DNA from 4 places in the Peribacillus sp. YIM B13481 genome. Region 4 is predicted to be linked to each of the others. Evidence: riboswitches for the same ligand, from Rfam matches in the RefSeq annotation. Region 4 holds a riboswitch; each other region holds the start of a gene.
What was found. A riboswitch is a leader RNA that binds a small molecule or an ion and turns the genes downstream of it on or off. The one in region 4 is predicted to bind S-adenosylmethionine.
Positions count from the first base shown of each region.

Region 1: it holds a riboswitch for S-adenosylmethionine, as region 4 does, so the genes downstream of both, mtnK (S-methyl-5-thioribose kinase) here and mmuP (S-methylmethionine permease) in region 4, are expected to answer to the same signal.
Region 2: it holds a riboswitch for S-adenosylmethionine, as region 4 does, so the genes downstream of both, ACFX4X_RS06520 (methionine biosynthesis PLP-dependent protein) here and mmuP (S-methylmethionine permease) in region 4, are expected to answer to the same signal.
Region 3: it holds a riboswitch for S-adenosylmethionine, as region 4 does, so the genes downstream of both, ACFX4X_RS24040 (sugar ABC transporter substrate-binding protein) here and mmuP (S-methylmethionine permease) in region 4, are expected to answer to the same signal.

Region 1 covers NZ_JBHZPE010000004.1:23,758-28,969, reverse strand. The annotation lists gene ACFX4X_RS04315 (LCP family protein) at 1-285, shown strand, start outside; gene mtnA (S-methyl-5-thioribose-1-phosphate isomerase) at 462-1,508, opposite strand; gene mtnK (S-methyl-5-thioribose kinase) at 1,523-2,725, opposite strand; SAM riboswitch class I at 2,803-2,957, opposite strand; gene ACFX4X_RS04300 (carbon-nitrogen family hydrolase) at 3,029-3,811, opposite strand; gene ACFX4X_RS04295 (pyridoxal phosphate-dependent aminotransferase) at 3,911-5,083, shown strand.
Region 2 covers NZ_JBHZPE010000006.1:132,976-138,187, reverse strand. The annotation lists gene ACFX4X_RS06535 (ABC transporter ATP-binding protein) at 1-124, shown strand, start outside; gene ACFX4X_RS06530 (hypothetical protein) at 191-433, opposite strand; gene fumC (class II fumarate hydratase) at 523-1,905, opposite strand; SAM riboswitch class I at 2,242-2,355, shown strand; gene ACFX4X_RS06520 (methionine biosynthesis PLP-dependent protein) at 2,443-3,555, shown strand; gene metC (cystathionine beta-lyase) at 3,552-4,733, shown strand; gene ACFX4X_RS06510 (type B 50S ribosomal protein L31) at 4,844-5,092, opposite strand.
Region 3 covers NZ_JBHZPE010000081.1:6,382-11,593, forward strand. The annotation lists gene ACFX4X_RS24035 (GTPase domain-containing protein) at 1-1,923, shown strand, start outside; SAM riboswitch class I at 2,020-2,125, shown strand; gene ACFX4X_RS24040 (sugar ABC transporter substrate-binding protein) at 2,242-3,354, shown strand; gene ACFX4X_RS24045 (sugar ABC transporter ATP-binding protein) at 3,411-4,913, shown strand; partial or broken gene ACFX4X_RS24050 (ABC transporter permease) at 4,915-5,212, shown strand, end outside.
Region 4 covers NZ_JBHZPE010000009.1:65,003-70,214, reverse strand. The annotation lists gene ACFX4X_RS08170 (ring-cleaving dioxygenase) at 1-413, shown strand, start outside; gene ACFX4X_RS08165 (alpha/beta hydrolase) at 413-1,021, shown strand; gene ACFX4X_RS08160 (flavin reductase family protein) at 1,040-1,648, shown strand; SAM riboswitch class I at 1,808-1,910, shown strand; gene mmuP (S-methylmethionine permease) at 1,993-3,387, shown strand; gene mmuM (homocysteine S-methyltransferase) at 3,377-4,339, shown strand; gene ACFX4X_RS08145 (DinB family protein) at 4,513-5,004, opposite strand; partial or broken gene ACFX4X_RS08140 (IS1595 family transposase) at 5,155-5,212, opposite strand, start outside.

The sequences.
Region 1 (5,212 bases), on a different contig from region 4:
CAATTAAAATCAGCGTTTATAAATCAAATCTCGTCCTTCGAAGGTATAGCGGCCCTTCCTAGTATAATCGAACAAGGACTTTCCTATTTAAATACTGATATTGGGGTGAAAACGATAATGGAAATGGGTCCAGAAGCCGTCTTCCATACACCGGACACCGTTGAAACTCTAAGGATCCCCGTAGAAGGAAGCTATAAAGATGAAATATATCCCCATACCGGAGCCGTGTTGGAAATGGACTATACTAAAAATAAGAAGGCACTTCAAGAATTTTTTACAAAATAAGAATAACTATTCATCATTTGTTATCGAAAACATCAATCGAAAGAGGTGATTTGTTCAAATCACTTAAATTATTTTATAATAGACCTCGCAAGAATATTACTATTTGATCTTCTTTTAAAAAACGAGAGGGATACTTAAATCCGTCTCGTCTTTTTATATCAATAAAATGACCTGGATCACTTAACAAAATGCGGAATGTTTTTTACAAAATCAGATCCAATGATGCCGTTTTCTGTAATGATGCCGGTAATTAGCTGATTCGGTGTAACGTCAAAGGCTGGATTGAATGTCTTCACGTTTTCCGGAGCGATCCGTACACCTTGAATGAAGGTGATTTCCGCTTCATCCCGTTCTTCGATCGGGATGGATGAGCCGGATTTGATAGAAAGGTCGAATGTGCTTGATGGAGCAGCCACATAAAAAGGGATACTAAAGTGCCTAGCTAATATGGCCAATCCCAATGTCCCGATTTTATTGGCTGTATCACCATTAGCCGCAATTCTGTCGGCCCCAACTATAATTCCATTGATCCGTTTCTGAAGAATCGTATGTGCAGCCATATTATCAGATATTAATGTGACGTCAACCCCTGATTGCATCAGTTCCCAAGCAGTCAAACGCGCCCCTTGCAGGACAGGTCTGGTTTCACAAGCGTACACTTTTAGCGGAAAGCCCCTTTCTTTTGCAAGGTGGAATGGAGCCAAGGCTGTTCCATAACGGGCTGTGGCAATCCCACCAGCGTTGCAATGCGTTAGGATGGAATCACCTTTAGCGAATAAGGATAAACCATGTTCCCCAATTTTCCTGCACATTTCTTCATCCTCAGTAAAGATGGCTTTGGCCTCGGTTACAAGTGCTTCCTTGGCAGCTGAAATGCTTTGTGCTGCTTGCAAGGTGCTTTCCATCCTCCGTAATGCCCAAAAAAGGTTGACCGCAGTAGGCCTGGAAGAGGCGAGCTTTTCAATATGCCCCGTTACATTCTTCTTGAATTCCCCTAATTCAGTGGTTGTTTCCTGTTTGGCACCAAGTGCAACGCCAAATGCTGCCGTCAGTCCGATTGCTGGGGCGCCGCGTACCTTTAATGTCAAAATGCTGTCGTATACATCATCAACTGAATGAAGTTCAATGAATTCAGTTAAGGAAGGCAGGGCCTGTTGATTTAATAATGTAATATGGGTATCATCCCATTGGACTGAATATGGTAAGGGTGCTAGTGTCGTCATGTACAGGTCTCCTTTTAAAGGGTTGAATAAAATGGAAGTGTATGGTTTTTCAACGCATCAATGACAGCTGGAACATCCAATTCTTCCCGTTTTTTAATTAAAAAAGCACCAATCTTCAATGTTGTCGTTTTCGCAGCGATTCTAGATTCTTTATCTTCAATGACATTTAGATCGGCAACATGGGAAAGGCCAATGGTTCGCCGAATCAATTCGCATCCGGCAAAACCGAATGCGTCCCTTTTGAATTTAGCCAGTAAATAAGGTAGATAACCCTTCACATTGCGGAATGGGCTTATATTTTGGGTGTTCCATAGTTCAGTATATGCTTCTTCAAAGGCATTCCAAAATTGATGGAGGTGTGTGAAAATCTCTTCCTTTCCAGGGCCATTACGTGTGACTGCCTGAAAAAGAAGGTTGGCTGTGTATTGACCTAGGTCAAAACCAACTGGGCCATAAAAAGCAAATTCTGCATCAATAACCTTTGTTTCAGTTTCACTTGCAAATATACTTCCTGTATGTAAATCTCCATGAAGCAAGGATTCCTGCTCGGTTTCAAAGCTTTGTTTCAGCTTGGCGACTTCAAGTATCACATCTTGATCATTCCAAATACTTTTGGCGGCATCAGTCAATTCCACCTCGAAATCTCCGGGGAGCTCCTCGAAAAAAGGATCCGTGAAAATGTAGACTTCAGTGATTCTGCAAAGCTCCGGATTCGTGAAGTGTCGGGCCACTTCTTTTTTCGCAGAGGGTTCTAAATGATAATCGGATGTATAAAATGCCGTCTTCGCTACATACTCACCGATATGCTGTGAAAGCAATGGATATGGATCACCATCGATTAATCCTGTTCTAACGATTTTCAAGTGCGATAAATCTTCCATGACTGTGATCGCAAGCTGTTCATCCGAATAATAGACTTGCGGTACGAATTCGGGGCAATAGCTTTTGAAATGAATAAGTGCATTCGCTTCAATGGCAGCCCTTTTCAATGTCAGCGGCCAGCTTTCGCCAATTACCTTGGCATATGGGACAGCCTGTTTGATTATTATTCCTTTATTTGTATCAGTTTCTGTAATATGAAAAACATAATTTAAGTTACCATCTCCGATTTCTTTACAGTTTAAACTGGCATCCGCATTGACCAACCCAAGTTTTTTTGCAAAGGTTATAGCTGTTTCGTTTGTCAATCTTTTAAAATTCGAATGGTTTTGAGTCATTTTTTTCCCTCCAGGTTCAAAATAAGAATAAAAAAGCCTCTTTCATATAGAAAGAGGCAGAAGTTTTGGCTTCGGACCTCTCATCTCCCAGAAAAATGAATTCTGGTGGAATTAGCACCGTGCTCTGTGGATTTTATAATCCGGCGGTGGATCCGCCCCATTTCACAATGGTATTACAGTCGGTTGCTGGGCTTCATAGGGCCTTTATCCCTCAGCCTGCTCTTGATAAGAGTATATGTATTCTGAAATTTTAATCTTCGGGAAAATAATATCAACTTTTTAAATAGTTTGTCAATGGGGAAATTAATAAAAGTCCGGCCGGCGATCTTCGAATACAGGTATTTTGTTACGTGCTTCCGTAACTTTAGTGAAGTCCAAGGTGCCTGTCAATAGTTCGTTTTCTTCTCCCGCTTCACTTACGATAACTCCCCATGGATCAATAATCAAGGAATGACCAGCAAATATATTATTGATATCCGAACCTGAACGATTAACGGCTACAACATAGGCTTGGTTCTCGATGGCACGACTAATCAATAAGGCTCTCCAGTGATCGAGTCTGGGCTTAGGCCATTCTGCGGTTACGAATAGAACTTCGGCACCTTGAACAGCATGGGCTCGCTGCCATTCCGGGAAGCGGATGTCATAACAAATGAATCCAGCACATATTTTTTCATCAAGAGTGAATAAACCTTCTTTTTCACCTGGCTGCAGGTAGCGATGTTCATCCATCAATTGAAATAAGTGAAGCTTATCATACTCTTTAATGAGTTTTCCATCCTTATTGATGATGATCATGGTGTTATAGATACCCATGCTCGTTTTTTTGGCAATGGAACCGCCTACGATGTGAATCTCGTGTTTCCTTGCCTGTGTTTTAAGGAATTCAATCGTTTTTTCCGCCTCTTGATCAGCAATCTCATTTAACCTGGTCAAGTCGTATCCAGTTGTCCAAAGCTCTGGTAAAATGACGATATCGGGTTCTGACCGTGCTGCTTCTTCCAACCATTGTTCCGCAACCTGAAAATTGATATCCGGTTGCCCGAATGCTATATCCATTTGAATACAGGCTATTTTCCACTTCATCGTTTAAAACCCCCACATGTAAAAAATGCTTTACAAGACTATGATAAACATATATCATTTGTGACTAGAATTTCAAGAAATTTCAGAGAAGGTGTATAAATGTTGCAATTCGAAAAATCCGGAAAGCTTCAGGACCTGCCAAAGCAGTTTTTTGCCTCACTTGTCGCAAAAGTCAATGCGATTACGGCGCAAGGACATGATGTCATTAATTTAGGCCAGGGAAATCCTGATCAACCTACGCCTGAACATATCGTGAAAAGTTTACAGACTGCTGCTGAAAGATCGATTAATCATAAATATTCACCATTCCGGGGACATCAATATTTAAAGGATGCCGCTGCCGTCTTTTATGAACGTGAATATGGAGTCAAGCTGGATCCAAATAGTGAAGTGGCGATTCTCTTTGGAGGAAAGGCAGGTCTTGTCGAACTGCCGCAGTGTTTATTAAATCCAGGTGATACGATCCTGGTTCCTGATCCCGGCTATCCGGATTATCTTTCAGGTGTAGTGTTAGCCCAGGCAAAAACCGAATTCATGCCCTTGACAGAAGAAAATGGTTTTCTTCCGAATTACAAAGTTATACATAAAGACGTGCTTGATAAAGCCAAAATGATGTTCTTGAACTATCCGAATAACCCCACTGGTGCTTCTGCAACTGAAAGTTTTTTTTATGAAACCGTCTCCCACGCAAGAGAGCATTCAATTTGTGTGGTCCACGATTTCGCTTATGGAGCGATAGGGTTCGACGGAAAAAAACCGACAAGCTTTCTCCAGGCAAAGGGAGCGAAGGATGTAGGAATAGAAATATACACACTATCGAAAACATACAATATGGCAGGGTGGAGAGTTGGCTTCGCAATGGGGAATAAAAGTGTCATAGAGGCTCTTGAACTATTACAAGACCATCTTTATGTGAGTCTCTTCCCGGCGATACAGGAAGCAGCGGCAAGTGCATTGCTTGACTCGCAGAGCTGTGTAGAGGAATTAGTGAAGATGTATGAGGGGCGCAGGAATGTTTTCATTGAGGGATTAAGGGCAATCGGCTGGGAAGTCAAAGCTCCTGAAGCATCGTTTTTTGCCTGGCTCAAGGTACCAAAAGGCTTTACGTCAGAGAGTTTTGCAGACTATTTATTAACGCATGCCCACGTAGCTGTTGCCGCAGGAAATGGATTCGGTGAATTTGGCGAGGGTTACGTAAGGGTAGGGCTTCTGACTTCGGAAGAGCGGTTAAAAGAGGCTGTGGAACGAATTCGCACACTAAACTTGTTTTAACGAAGGATTGAGGTATCCAATGTATCCCACCGTTAAATGGTTAAAAACGTATTGACAAAGTATGGAATACCTGTCAGAATACAAAATAAATTCTAAATCTTTCGATATTTGTAACTATATATCAGCGTT
Region 2 (5,212 bases), on a different contig from region 4:
CGAGAAAATCAAACTTGCCCTTGACATGAATAAAGCCCACTTTTTCGATAAAGGGACCGAACATCGCATTTTAGTTGAAGAAGATGAACAGATGCAGGAAAGCATGAAGTTATCTGCTAATTAAACGCAAAAAGACCCGTTCATGAATGGGTCTTTTTCGTTTATTCAAATAATATCTAAGGGGCAAATCCTATTCCTGGACCAAAACCACTTCATCATGTCCGCATTCAGAGCATTTCATGAGATGCGGGCATTGGCCTTTTTGAAGGGATTGAGGGTATCCGTCGTTTTCTTTAAGTGTGTCGATATCCATATAAGCACTGTAATCATCAGCGTAATCCATGAATTTCCCTTTATCATCAAGATCACTGCTGCACTCCGGGCAATTTACATGAATTTTTCTTAGACCGTTGCAAAGCGGGCATAAAGACATTGTTTTTCCTCCTGTCCCCGATACTTTTCCATTATTTTAACATATGGGAACACCCTCCCTAAAACCAACGGGAGGGTACTCCTATGCAATTATTTATTAACCATGTCAGCAGGATCTACCCATGCTTTGAATTCAGCTTCCGTCAGGAATTCTAATTTCAACGCCGCTTCTTTTAACGTAGAGTTGTCCTTGAATGCAGTTTTGGCGATCTTGGCTGCTTTTTCATAACCAATATGCGGGTTCAATGCTGTTACCAACATAAGTGAACGGTCTACATTTTCTTTGATTTTATCTTCATTTGCAGTGATGCCAACTGCACAATTAATGTTGAAAGAGTGAATGCCTTCCGTCAATAATTTCACCGTTTGCAGGAAGTTAAAGATGATGACTGGTTTGAATACATTCAGTTCAAAGTTACCTTGGCTTGCTGCAAAGCCAATCGTAGCATCGTTACCCACAATTTGTGTCGCAATCATGGTAAGCGCTTCACTTTGTGTAGGATTGACTTTACCTGGCATGATGGAGCTGCCTGGCTCGTTTTCAGGAATGGCAATTTCGCCGATTCCGCTTCTAGGGCCACTTGCCAGCCATCTGACATCGTTCGCAATTTTCATTAAATCCGCTGCCAATGCTTTCAACGCACCGTGTGCGTAGACGATTTCGTTATGGCTTGTCAATGCATGGAACTTATTATCCGAAGTGACGAAGGGATGTCCTGTATCTGCTGCAATTTGTTTGGCGGAAAGTCCTGGGAATTCTTTTTTTGTATTGATTCCCGTTCCTACAGCCGTTCCGCCTAGGGCCAGGTTCAATAATTTTTGGCTGCTTTCCTGAATCATCGCGAGATCTTTATCGAGCATCGCTTTCCAACCGGAAATTTCTTGTCCCAAAGTCAGTGGTGTTGCATCTTGAAGATGTGTCCGGCCAATTTTCACGACATCCCAAAATTCTTTTTCTTTTGAATCGAAAGTATCACGAAGTGCTTTGATGGCAGGAACCAATTTTTCAGCGACTTCCATAAAGGCTGCAATATGCATGGCGGTCGGGAAAGTATCATTGGAGCTTTGTGCCTTGTTAACATCATCATTCGGGTGAAGGGTTTCGGATTCACCATTTTCTTTTAACCATTCATTCCCTTTGTTAGCGACCACTTCATTCACGTTCATATTACTTTGCGTACCGCTTCCCGTTTGCCAAACTACAAGTGGGAAATGTTCATCAAGCGTACCTTCAAGGATTTCGTCGCAAATCTTAACGATGGCATTCTTTTTAACCTCCGAAAGATCACCAAGATCATAGTTCACCTTTGCCGCAGCTTGTTTAACGTATGCAAATGCACGAACTAATTCAATCGGCATTTTTTCGTTACCGATTTTGAAATTGTTACGGCTTCTCTCCGTTTGTGCACCCCAATATTTATCGGCAGGAACTTTCACTTCACCCATCGTATCTCGTTCGATTCTGTATTCCATGTGTTCTCCTCCTATTGTTTGCACTATTCATCGAAGACCATATGTATATGAAATGAATAATGTCATATTATTCTTTCTCTCTATACATTGTACAAACTTTATTTTTTTAATGCAAAAATAACCGGCCATGCCTCCCCCTTTTTCTTTAAAATCCATTTAATATCGTGTTTATCCCTGGACCCATGAAAATTTTGGATATTCTTTTTAGACACATAAAGTGTTGGCACCGCTAGTCTCCAATTGCCCTATTCATGAAAATCAAAGCATTATCATCCAAAATGTTCTTGACAGTATTTTATATATATAGTAAATTCAAAAGAAATTGAATAATCTAAACTCTTATCGAGAGAGGTAGAGGGAATGGCCCGATGACACCTCAGCAACCTTCATTTGTTTCAAACCAATGAAAAGGTGCTAATTCCACAAGTTTGTGAACTTGGAAGATAAGAAGAATGACTCGTCCCTATTTAATCAAAGTCTTCTTCTTAAAGAAGACTTTTTTTTATTTTATTTAACTAAAAAGGAGCAGTGAAAACTATGTACAAAACTGAAACATATCTTGCTCAATTAGGAAATCGCAGTGAAACGGCGACAGGAACAGTCAATCCGCCAGTATACTTTTCAACAGCTTTTCGCCATGAAGGAATCGGCCAATCGACTGGATTTGATTATACAAGGACAGGTAATCCTACACGCCAACTATTGGAACGATCCATCGCCGATCTGGAAAAAGGCGACCAAGGGTATGCCTGCAGTTCAGGAATGGCAGCCATTTCTACTATACTGGCCTTATTTAAATCAGATGATGCATGGATTGTCAGCGAAGATCTTTATGGCGGTACATATCGTCTGTTGGAACAAGGGTTTAAGAAATGGGGATTGAAGTGCGACTATGTAAACACTTGTTGTTTGGAGGATATTGAAAAAGCCATCACTCCTCACACGAAAGCCATCTTCATCGAAACTCCCACTAACCCTCTTATGCAGCAAACAGACATTAGCGCCGTTGCAGCATTGGCCAAACGATTTAATTTATTGTTAATCGTTGATAACACTTTTTACACGCCTCTTATTCAACAACCCATCCTGCTTGGAGCAGATATTGTGATCCACAGTGCAACCAAGTATCTCGGTGGTCATAATGATGTGCTCGCTGGACTGATCGTTGCTAGCGGCGCTGAATTATGTGATGCACTTGCCTTCCATCATAATGGCATGGGAGCTGTCTTGAGCCCATTTGATTCCTGGCTGTTGATGCGCGGAATGAAAACCCTGGCATTGCGGATGGAACGTCATGAAAAGAATGCCAAGATACTTGTAGATTACTTGTCGGAACATGATTGTGTTACAGATGTATTGTATCCAGGTAGAGGCGGCATGATTTCATTCCGTATCATTGATGAAGCGGCGGTCAACCCATTTTTACAATCACTCTCATTAATTTCGTTTGCAGAAAGCCTTGGAGGGGTTGAAAGCTTCATCACCTATCCTGCTACACAAACACATGCCGATATACCGCTTGAAGTCAGAACGGCGAACGGGGTTTGCAATCGCCTGCTGCGCTTCTCCGTCGGCATTGAAGACAGCGAAGATTTGATCCAGGACTTACAGCAAGCATTCGCACATGTAAAAAGGGAGGCACTACGATGACCACTCATGATTTCAGCTTTGAAACCAAATTACTTCATAATCAACATAAATTCGATCCTGCAACAGGCGGTGTGAGCGTCCCCATTCAGCACGCATCCACTTTCCATCAATCCGATATCGATCAATTCGGCAAATATGATTACAGCAGAAGCGGGAACCCAACTCGCGAAGCACTGGAAGATATCATTGCCGAACTTGAGGAAGGCACTCACGGTTTTGCCTTTTCATCAGGTATGGCAGCCATTTCAACAGCTTTCCTGCTGTTGTCTGCCGGAGACCATATCGTCATTTCCGAAGATGTGTATGGCGGTACGTTCAGGATGGTCACAAACGTTTTGACGCGTTTCAATATTGAGCATACATTCGTTGACATGACGGACCTTGAAAGCATTAAAGCGGCCATTCAGCCAAATACGAGAGCCATATACATCGAAACGCCTTCAAATCCATTACTTAAAGTGACCGATATTAAAGCAGTATGTGATATCGCGAAAAAAGCCGGTGCCTTAAGTTTTGTTGATAATACATTCTTGACCCCAGCATTACAAAAACCACTGAATCTGGGCGCTGATGTTGTCCTTCATAGCGCAACGAAATTTTTATCCGGCCATAGTGATGTGATAGCTGGACTTGCCGTAGTAAAAGATCCGGATTTGGCAGTAAGACTCGGTTCCCTCCAAAACTCCTTTGGAGCGGTTCTTGGTGTACAGGACGCCTGGCTTGTAATGAGAGGTCTGAAAACCTTGTCCGTTAGAATGGAACACTCCCAAAAAGGGGCAGAAAAGATTGCCGCCTACTTAAATGAGCAGCCTTTGGTGAAAAAGGTTTATTATCCTGGCCTGGCCGATCATCCACAGCACGAAATCCAGCAAGGCCAGTCGCTTGGTGCAGGGGCGGTCCTATCATTTGAATTGGAAAGCGAAGAAGTCTTCCGCTCTTTCGTGAACACTGTCGAGCTTCCTGTCTTTGCCGTAAGCCTTGGAGCGGTCGAATCGATTTTATCCTACCCGGCCAAAATGTCCCATGCTGCCATGCCTGCTGATGAAAGGGAAAAGCGAGGCATCACGAACAGCTTGCTCCGCCTCTCTGTCGGACTTGAAAATCCGGACGATTTAATCAAGGATTTCGATGCTGCCCTCGTAAATATTGCAAAAGGGGAAGCAATTGCTGCAAAATGATTAAAGGATGGGTGCCTCATAAATTATGGGCACCCACTTGTTTGCATCATTTTAATTCTTTTTCAACCTATTAATAAATAAAGGCCAACGATTTCTCGATGGCCTCTCTTTCATTTCTTCATATTATATTTATCCAAAAAGCGGTCCACCCGTCCGCCTTTTTCAGCAAACTTCTGCTTTCCAGTATAAAAAGGGTGGGTATCTGAACTGATCTCCACTTTTAATAACGGATACGTTTGCCCATCTTCCCACTCGATCGTTTCATTGGACGTTTTCGTGGAACCTGTCAAAAATTTATAACCACTGTTGGTATCCATAAATACTACTTGTCGATAATCGGGATGAATTTCTTGTTTCACTATTATCACCTCATTGTTAATATGGGTATATGTTAAACGTAATGATTACTATTATTGATCATTTTGCTTGAAGGTGCCAATAACCGGCACCTCCTTATAGTTTAATCTTGATTATCCATA
Region 3 (5,212 bases), on a different contig from region 4:
ATCAAAGATTTAAGCCCTGTCGTGCCAAGGTTGCTGGAAAACTGGCTGAAAATCGCAGATGGGGAGCTTTCGCTGTTTGCGGCGGCATCCGCGCTGTCCTGGAATGAAATCTTCCCGGATACGATTAATGCGCTGGTCATTCAGGATGCAGAAAGCCTGCTTTCGAAATCGCCTAAATTGGGAGGCGGACTGGAAGCGGGAGAGAAACTGTTCAATTCTATCATCCAATGGGCTGAAGAGAATGATTTAAGGGTTGGCAATAAGCTTAAATGGATGGTCGAGGGGCTTAAGGATACCGGAAATTTCAATCTTCTTCTTGTGGGAAGTACAGGAAATGGCAAGACATCCTTTATACAGTCAATAGTTGGCGAGAGCATCGCTGCCGAAGATCATTCTTCACTAGTCAGCGTCAAAGACGGGGATGATTTGGAAATCCTTGAAATTACCGATACAGATAGCAAGGTTGTCATGGAGCTAACTGAATTGGATGAAACACGCCGCCAGCGCGGGACTATTGTCGATGTGACGCTTATTAGTGACTATCTTAGAAATAATCGTCTGCGATTATTGGATACACCGGGGTTCAATGGGGAAAAAAGCGTGGAATCGGATTTCCAAGGCTATTTACATGGCAGTGATGGCCTGATGTTCGTTCTTGATGCCCGGGCGCCTTTCACCGGTAGTGAACGGGACCTGTTATTGGAAATTCAAATGATGGCTCCGAAACTGCCGATTCATTTCTTATTAAATAAAATGGATACGATATACAGTGATCAAGTCGCGGTCCGGATGGAAGACGAAACATGGGATAAAGTGAATGCATATTTCCCGAATGCGAAAGTGTTCGCTTTCTCTAAACTTTATGACAGCAAGCAGCAGTTGAATGACCTTTCTGCATTCCTTCAATCGAATTATCAAGATGATAATTGGAAAGAAAGAAGATCTGAAAAAATCCTTGCTTTCATTCGTAAAACTTTATCTTATCTGTTAGAAAAACGGACAGCCAATGAACGGAAATGCGAGCATTCCATCTCTTGGAATGAACAGATGGAAGTCAAATTGAATGGTGCGGTCAATCAACTGGCTGATTTAGAAAAAGAAAAAAGTGAAAATATCATAAGGTCGTACCGTGTGCTTAAGGATGAAGTGAAAAGTCAGCTTTCTTCTAAAATTCCTGAATTACTGAGAGATTGCTCTAAATCGTTAACGGAAAGCAGTGATTTCAGTCAGGTCCATATACAGTTGAACCACGAAATGAATGAGCGGATTCAAGCCTTCATTTCTGACAAGATCATGCCTCAATATTACCGTTCTCTTCAAGATTGGATTGCTAGTTCCCAAATGGAGTTCTCACAAAGCCAACAGTTTATGGATGAGATGAGTGCCGGATTCAATGAATTATACAAAGAAGAACGGATTATGCTGGCAGGTGACTTCAGGGTATTGGATGACTGGCGCCGTGATGCTGACCGGATGACAAGCAGTATCCGCATCGATGACGTTAATATCCTTTTGCGAAGGACTCCATCACAATTGCTGCTTAAAGGAGCAGGAAAGCTGTTTGGGGCAATACCGCAAAATAAAGCCAATATGTACAATCGTTATAAGAAATACTTGGAAAGTGAAGATTACCAGGATGTTGCGGAAATGATCACTGAACGCTTCCTTACCCAATTTGGATTGTTTGAAAAATCTTTAGATCGGGACATCTCACTTTTCTATCGCAGCTCATTTGCCTTACTTCAAAAAACAATAGAGCAAACGCAGACAGAAATTAAAGACTACCAGGCTGCATTGGAGCATATGAAAGAAAATCCGGAAGTTTACCGTGATCCGATCACTGTGTTCGAAGTGAAACTACGTCAGTTGGAGAGACTTGAAAAAATTGAGAAAAAGCGTCTAGCCCAGCTTCAAAGAAAATAAAAGTAGTAGGGAACATTTCAAATATTCGAAAAACTATTGACTTTACGACTATATCCCTATAAAGTGATAATTACGAAAAACGTAACACGATATATTCTCTTATCAAGAGTGGCGGAGGGACTGGCCCTAAGATGCCCAGCAACCGTTCCATTAGGAATTGGTGCTAAATCCTGCAAAACAGAAATGTTTTGACAGATAAGAGAGGGATAAGTCTGCAATACAGCTGATTAAACCTCTCTATTACTAGAGAGGTTTTTATTTTATGATTTACACCAACTTAACTGATAAGAATAATAAGAGAATGTGGAGGGAAACAAGATGGGAAGATCTATTAAAGGGATATTCGTTTCAGCCATCACTTCGGCGTTGCTTTTAACGGGTTGTTCTACAGGACAGAGTTCCACAGAATCGAAGAAAGAAGAAAAAGTATCATTTGAAAATGTACCGGAAAGATTTGCTGATGGGGAAGGGGCCAAAATAAAAGTGATCCGTAAAATTGGCGGTGATGATCATACGGCCCAGTACCTTGCTGGAGCGAAGGAAGAAGGAGAAGCAATGGGCTTTCAAGTGGATACGTATACAGCCAATGGGGATACGGCTAAATTCCATGATGCGATCGCGCAGGCTTTGCAGGAAGATTATGACGGCTATATCATCTCCCATGGTGATGATGCAGCAACAGTGAATGACGTTCAAAAGTTGGTTGATGCAGGTAAAAGCGTTGTCACATTCGATTCAATTAGCGATTTATCTAAAATAGAAGGTGTGACATTAACTTCACAGGATGATGAAGCGTTGGCAACACTGGCTTTTGATAAACTGATAGAAGAACAGAAAGGTGAAGCTGCGATTGCTTACCTTTGGGTGGATGGTTTTCCTCCAATGGTGAGAAGAAATTCAGTTTATCAGGAAAAATTAAAAGAAAATCCTGGAATTAGGGAAGTCGAAAGATTCGGAGTGGCATCTGCAGATACTTCGGTTCAAACACAAAATGCAGTAGCCGCAATGCTGAATAAATACCCAAAAGGTAAATTGGATGCCATTTTCGCAACATGGGATGCCTTCGCTATCGGTGCCGCCCGGGCGATTAAAGAAGCGGGCCGCGATGAAGTGAAGATATACGGAATTGATGTATCGAATGCAGATCTTCAGGAAATCCAATCGGCCGCTAGCTCATGGTCCTACACGGCAGCCGTCGATCCCAAGTTGATTGGTGCAGTGAATATGAGGATATTGGCAAAAAAATTAGCGGGCGAAAAAACACCGCAAACCTATGACTTAGAGGCATCACTTATTTCACAAAAGCAAATCCAAGCCTCAAAAGAAGCCGTAAACATGGCAAATCTGTCTGGTATTGTCGAAGGATGGGGTGTATCAACGGAATTTGAAGAAGATTGGATGAAAGTTTTGAAAGCTCATTATAAAAAGTAAAAGGGGACACTCTCTTTCAAGTGAAGGGAGTGTCTGTTCAATAAGGGGGAATGGACATGGGCACGCAACTTGAAATGAAGAAAATCTCGATTGAATTTCCAGGAGTGAAGGCGCTTAGTGAAGTTGACTTTTCTATACAATCAGGGGCAACCCACGCATTGGTCGGTGCAAACGGAGCAGGGAAATCGACGTTAATGAAGGTTTTATCGGGAGCCCATGTTCATTATTCAGGTGACATTTTTATTGATGGGATAAAGCAGGATATCCGCTCGCCCAAAGCGGCGCAGGAACAGGGGATTCAAATAGTTTATCAGGAAGTAGATACGGCCCTCATCCCTTATTTAACCGTTGGGGAAAATATAATGTTGAATGATATGGTCCAAAACATGGGAAAAAAACAGATAGTTCAATGGAAAGAGCTACACAACCAAGCCTCTTTAATTCTTGAAGATATGAAAATTCGTGTCCCTTCGAAAAAGCTGGTAAGAGACCTTACTTTGGCTGAAAAACAGATGGTCCTGATAGCAAGAGCCGTTTCGACAGAATGCAAATTCCTGATTCTCGACGAACCAACTGCTCCGTTAAGTCATACAGAAACGACAGAACTTTTTCGAATTGTAAATGAATTAAAGCAAAAAGGTGTTGGAGTCATTTTCATTTCACATCGTCTGCCTGAGATTTTTGAAATCTGTGAGGAAATTACGATCATGAGGAATGGGGAGCTTGTCACTTGTCGAAAAATGGAAGACATCACCCGTAACGAAGTGATAGAGAATATGCTAGGGAAAACCATGGATGAACAGTTCCCTGAAGTGAATTCTTCGATTGGCGACGTTATTCTGGAAGTGAAGGGATTGTCAGATACAGAGAAAGTTAAAAATGTCAGTCTGCATATTAAAGCAGGGGAGATAATCGGCTTGGCAGGGTTGGTCGGGTCTGGGAAAACGGAGTTGTGTAAAAGCCTTTTCGGTCATACTTCGATTACAGCAGGTGAAATCATCCTAAATGGCCGAAAGCTTTCTTTGAAATCTCCGCACCAAGCAGTAAAAAGCGGTCTGGCACTTATACCTGAGGAACGCAGGAAAGAAGGGGTCCTTGTTCAGGAATCAGTATCGGCGAACTTGACTGCAGCCAGTATCGGCAAATTCTGCAAGACATTCAGTTTTGTGGATCGTAAGGCGGAAATGGAAAAAGCGAAGGAAATGATCGCAAGTCTCGGCATAAAAACTCCTTCCGGGGAGGTGAAAGTAGAAAACCTTTCAGGTGGTAACCAGCAAAAGGTTGCCATTGGAAAATGGCTTATAGCCGCTGCGGATGTATACATATTCGATGAACCAACGAAAGGTGTCGATGTTGGAGCCAAGAAGGATATATTCGAAATGATTGCAAAGCTTGCGAGGGATGGGAAAGCGATCATTTATGCATCATCCGAGCTCTCCGAAATCATTGGCATTACTAACCGGACATACGTGTTATATGACGGGAGCACTGTCATCGAACTAGAAACAAGCAAAACGAATGAAGAAGAACTACTATTCTATTCAACAGGAGGAAATTAGGATGAGTACACCCATTTCTGTTACACAGACAGCGAAAGCGAAGAAAAAGGTGGACCTGTTCGAATTTTTCTATAAATACGGCACAATATTAACGATTGTCATTCTAATTGGAATTTTTGCCGTGTCCAATCCATCTTTCATTCAAACTACTAATCTGATCAACATCCTGCGTTCCATCTCAATCGTGACCATCATTGCGATCGGCATAACGATATCCTTGACAGTGAATGGGTTCGACCTTTCCGTCGGCTCCGTCGCATCATTGGCCAATGCCATCGTCATATCAATGTTTGTCTGGT
Region 4 (5,212 bases):
TTGGGGAAGAGGGCGATTACATCCGCTTCAAATCCACATCGGACATCGGAAATTTGATAGATGTTAAAAAAACGGTTTTGCCAAATGGGAACATCGGAGTGGGAACTGTCCATCATCTTGCATGGCGTGCCATCGATAATGAAGATCATAAAGAATGGAGGGAGCATATCGCCAACCATGGCTATGGTGTGACACCCTTTACAGACCGTCAATACTTCGATGCCATTTATTTCAGGGAAGATGGAGGCATACTTTTTGAAGTTGCCACAGATCCACCTGGCTTCGCTCATGATGAAACGAAGGAAACGATGGGTAGTAAATTAATGCTGCCGCCATGGCTGGAAGAAAAAAGGGGAATCATGGAGAAAACGTTACTGCCGGCAGTGCCGAGAGTACTGGAGGAGGATAAATGATGAAGCATATTTTTCAAAAAGGAAGTAATCCAGAAGCGCCATTGCTTTTGCTTTTACATGGCACTGGAGGAACGGAAACAGATCTCTTGCCATTAGCGGAAATGGTTTCACCGGGATCATCCGTATTGAGCGTACGGGGAAATGTACTTGAAAACGGAATGCCTCGTTTTTTCCGCCGGTTATCCGAAGGGGTTTTTGATGAAGAAGATTTGATCTTTCGTACGAAGGAGCTTTATGACTTCTTGGAATCAGCGTCCAAAAAATATGACTTCGACCGTGAAAGAGTGGTAGCATTAGGTTATTCCAATGGTGCAAATATAGCGGCAAGTTTGCTGTTCCATTTCGAAGTGGCATTACAAGGAGCGATTCTTCATCATCCCATGGTGCCTAGAAGAGGGATTGCTTTGCCGTCCCTTTCGGATATACCTGTATTTATTGCTGCAGGTAAAAACGATCCGATTTGCCCGGCAGCAGAAACTGATGAACTTAATCAACTTTTACTGCAAGCTGGTGCTACAGTGGATGTTCAATGGGAAAATTACGGTCATCAGTTAACACGTTCAGAGGTTGAGGCAGCGGGTTCATGGTTTCAAAAGAACTTTTTATAAGAATGAGAGGGAATGAAGATGATTTCTGTTAATCCTGAAAGTCTTACTGAACGGGATAATTATAAGTTTTTGACTGGAAGCATTATACCGAGACCTATAGCCTTGGTTACGACACAATCCGAAACCGGTACAATCAATATAGCGCCGTTCAGCTTTTTTAACATAGTCAGTTCAAATCCTCCAATGATTTCCATTTCTGTTCAACGGAAAGAAGGAGTTTCAAAGGACACGGCTCGAAATGCAATTCAAACAGGTGAATTCGTTGTTCATATCACTGATGAGAATAATGTAGCTGATGCAAATCGAACGGCGAAGGAACTCCCATCTGACGAAAGTGAATTGGGTCTTACCAATTTCACGCCAGCTGTCAGTGATAAGGTATCCGTACCAGGATTGCAAGAAGCAAAGGTACGCTTTGAGTGCATATTAGAGCATGCGATACCATTGGCAGGTTCCCAGAATAAACCCGGTTGTGATTTATTGATAGGGAAAATTGTCTGCTATCATATAGAGCAAGATATTTACCATAATGGCCGAATTGACCAGAATGGGCTAAAACCTGTCGCAAGATTAGCGGGTCATACTTATACAAAACTAGGAGAATTATTTGAATTGGAACGTCCTTAAGAATTGTGGCGACACCTTTAAAAAGATGTCGTCTTTTTTTTATATCTTCCGTTATCTCCAAGTCTTGAGCGACTTGCCCGCAAAAAAGCAAGTCTTTACAATCCAAAACAAATACTTGACAATTTTTTCATAGATTGATAAAGTAATAAAAAAATAAATTTCTTATCCAGAGAGGTGGAGGGACTGGCCCTATGAAACCTCAGCAACAGGTCTGCTACGACACTGTGCTAATTCCAGGGGGTGAAACCCTGATAGATGAGACCCTACGTTTTTATTTGTCAGTAACGCACTCTTATTAGAGTGCGTTTTCGTTTTTTCTGGATGCAGGATGAAGGGGAGTATGAATGGAGAACAAAAGGAAGCATGAATTTCAACGGGAAATGAAAGCACGGCATTTAATCATGCTATCGCTTGGGGGGGTGATTGGAACTGGTTTATTCTTAAGTACGGGTTATACGATTCAACAGGCTGGCCCGTTTGGCACTATCCTTTCGTATCTGATAGGGGCACTAGTGGTTTATCTGGTCATGCTATGTTTAGGTGAACTGGCAGTACATATGCCCGAGACAGGTGCGTTTCATAGCTATGCAGCCAAATACATTGGACCTGGGACAGGGTATACAGTAGCCTGGTTGTATTGGCTAACTTGGACTGTTGCACTAGGTTCGGAATTCACGGCCGCTGGATTGTTGATGCAGAGATGGTATCCATCAATCAATGTCTGGATTTGGAGTGCTCTATTTGCCATTTTGGTTTTTGTATTAAATGCACTGACTGTCAAGTTTTTCGCTGAATCTGAATTTTGGTTTGCGTCAATAAAGGTAATTGCGATCGTGATATTTATTATTTTGGGAGTTGCTGCAATGGTAGGTTATATTCCAATGACTAACTCTCAATCAGCACCGCTATTTTCCAATTTTATAAGTGCAGGTTTATTTCCTAATGGTGCTTTTGCCATTATCATGACGATGCTTGCAGTGAATTTTGCATTTTCTGGAACTGAATTAATCGGAATTGCAGCTGGAGAAACTGTGAATCCAGAAAAAACGATACCAAAGGCAATTCGTCTGACATTGTGGAGATTGATTATCTTTTTTGTAGGAACCATCGTTGTATTATCCGCATTATTGCCTATTTCGGATGCAGGCGTATTAGAAAGCCCCTTTGTGGCCGTTCTTGAACGAATTGGAGTGCCGTATGCAGCGGATATTATGAACTTTGTTATTTTAACTGCCATTTTGTCTGCTGCAAACTCAGGTCTATATGCCTCTTCCAGAATGCTTTGGTCACTTGCAGATAAGAAAACCATATCACCAATATTCGCAATATTAACAAAACGAGGTGTTCCGATATATTCAGTCATTTTTAGTATGTTGGGCGGTGGTTTAGCCCTGTTCTCTAGTGTTATTGCACCGGATACTGTGTATATAGTGCTTGTGTCCATTTCGGGTCTGGCCGTGGTTGTAGTTTGGATGAGTATTAGCGCTTCACAGTTCCTATTTCGGAGACGATTTATAAAAGAAGGAAATTCAGTAAATGACTTGGCTTATCGTACACCATTATATCCGCTTGTACCAATCATTTCTTTCATGCTTTGTCTTTCTTCTTGTATAGGAATTGCATTTGATCCTACACAACGGATTGCGCTTTATTGTGGTATTCCATTTATTTTGTTTTGCTATGGAAGTTATTATGTAACACAAACTTCAAAGAAAAGAGGCGTAGATCTTGAAGAATAAAATTAACCCAATTGACGCTATTTTACGAGAACATTCAGTCATGATTCTGGACGGGGCTTTAGCTACAGAGCTTGAGCGGTATGGGTGTGATTTGGACGATCCGCTGTGGTCTGCCCGTGTATTGCTTGAAAATCCAGAGGTGATTTATCGGGTTCACACTGACTATTTCCGTGCAGGAGCGGACTGTGCGATAACTGCAAGCTACCAAGCTACTGTTGAAGGTTTCTCCTTGCGTGGAATACAAGAAAAAGAGGCCCTGAAGTTAATTCAGAAAACGGTGTTTCTCGCAAGAAGAGCGAGAGATGATTTTTGGAAGGAAGAGACGCAAACGAATAGACCTAAGCCATTGGTTTCTGCATCAGTAGGACCCTATGGGGCTTACCTCGCTGATGGTTCAGAATATGTAGGAAACTATGGTGTTTCAGATGAAACTTTAGCAGAATTTCATCGAATAAGAATATCAGCTTTGATTGAAGCAGGTGCTGACCTTATAGCATTTGAAACGATTCCATCCCTGCAAGAAGCAAAAGTATTGAATTCATTATTGAAAGATTATCCAGAAGTATATGCTTGGCTATCCTTTTCTTTGAAAAATGAGAAAGCAATAAGTGACGGTACATTGCTGGAGGATTGTGCAAAGTTCTTTGAGGACAGTGAGCAAATTGCTGCGATCGGTATTAACTGTGCACCAGTATCAGTTGTCACGGACGCCATCAAGGTGTTAAGTGCGAACACAAAAAAACCAATTATAGTTTATCCGAATTCTGGTGAAACCTATGATCCACAAACTAAAACATGGCATGGTCAAGAATCATGTAACACGCTCGAACCAAAATCTGAAGAATGGCACCATGCTGGGGCACGTTTAATCGGAGGATGCTGCAGAACGGCACCTCATCATATTGAAGAGATTTCAAGAAAGTGGCGACCTTCCGAAGTGGTATCCTCATAGCTTTATTCCTATATCAACTATTTTTAATAATCATTATATAAAAAACAAGGCTTTGTTAAGTAGTATTGTTGTTTTTTAGCTATAAAATATGGGAACGTCCGATTTGGACGTTCCCGTTCTTATTGCATTAAAGCCTACTATAATGGAATAACGGTAAAGCTAATGAAACTTTTTTAAAAGCTGCGTTTCTCTGGCCAAGCTCCTTGCATTTTACTAAGGAATACAATTTGCCCAATATGATATGCGTCGTGCATTGCTAAACTCTTCAGTTCAAGCACTAATGAATTATCACCTGGAATCTGTCTATACAAATCTTCATGTTCTGATTTTTCTAGTATTTTTCCAAGTTCACGATGAACATAAAAGTATTCTTGTTTTGTTTCCTTCCAATTTTCTAACGTCTCAGTTGGTAATCGAAATGTAGAGTCATTATTTTCTGCCTGTGGTTCATTCGCTGTTTCACCAAGAAATCGCATCAGATATCTCTTTTCAAAGAAAAGTAAATGACAAACTAATTCCCAAATGGAATTCATTGCCCCATCAGCTGGTTTCCAAATTGCCTGTTCAAAAGTGATGTCCTCTAGCACTTTTTCTAGTGGTGGAAACCAGTCTTCTTCATCTAAGCAGCTTGCCCATTGTTGTAACAAAAGTGTCTTTACATCCATTCCCTATTCCCTCCAATTTAATCCCTTTAATAGATATTCCCTTTGGTCAAAATTCATTTGCGGCGTGTTGTAGATAGCTCACTAATTAAGGTGTCATGTCAATTCCTTGTTCAATTAAACTGGCCCAATAACGGAACAATGAACGTTCTGTTATTTGGAAAATTCTGATAACCTTAGTTTATCATAAGTTGTGTTAACTGAGAAAGAA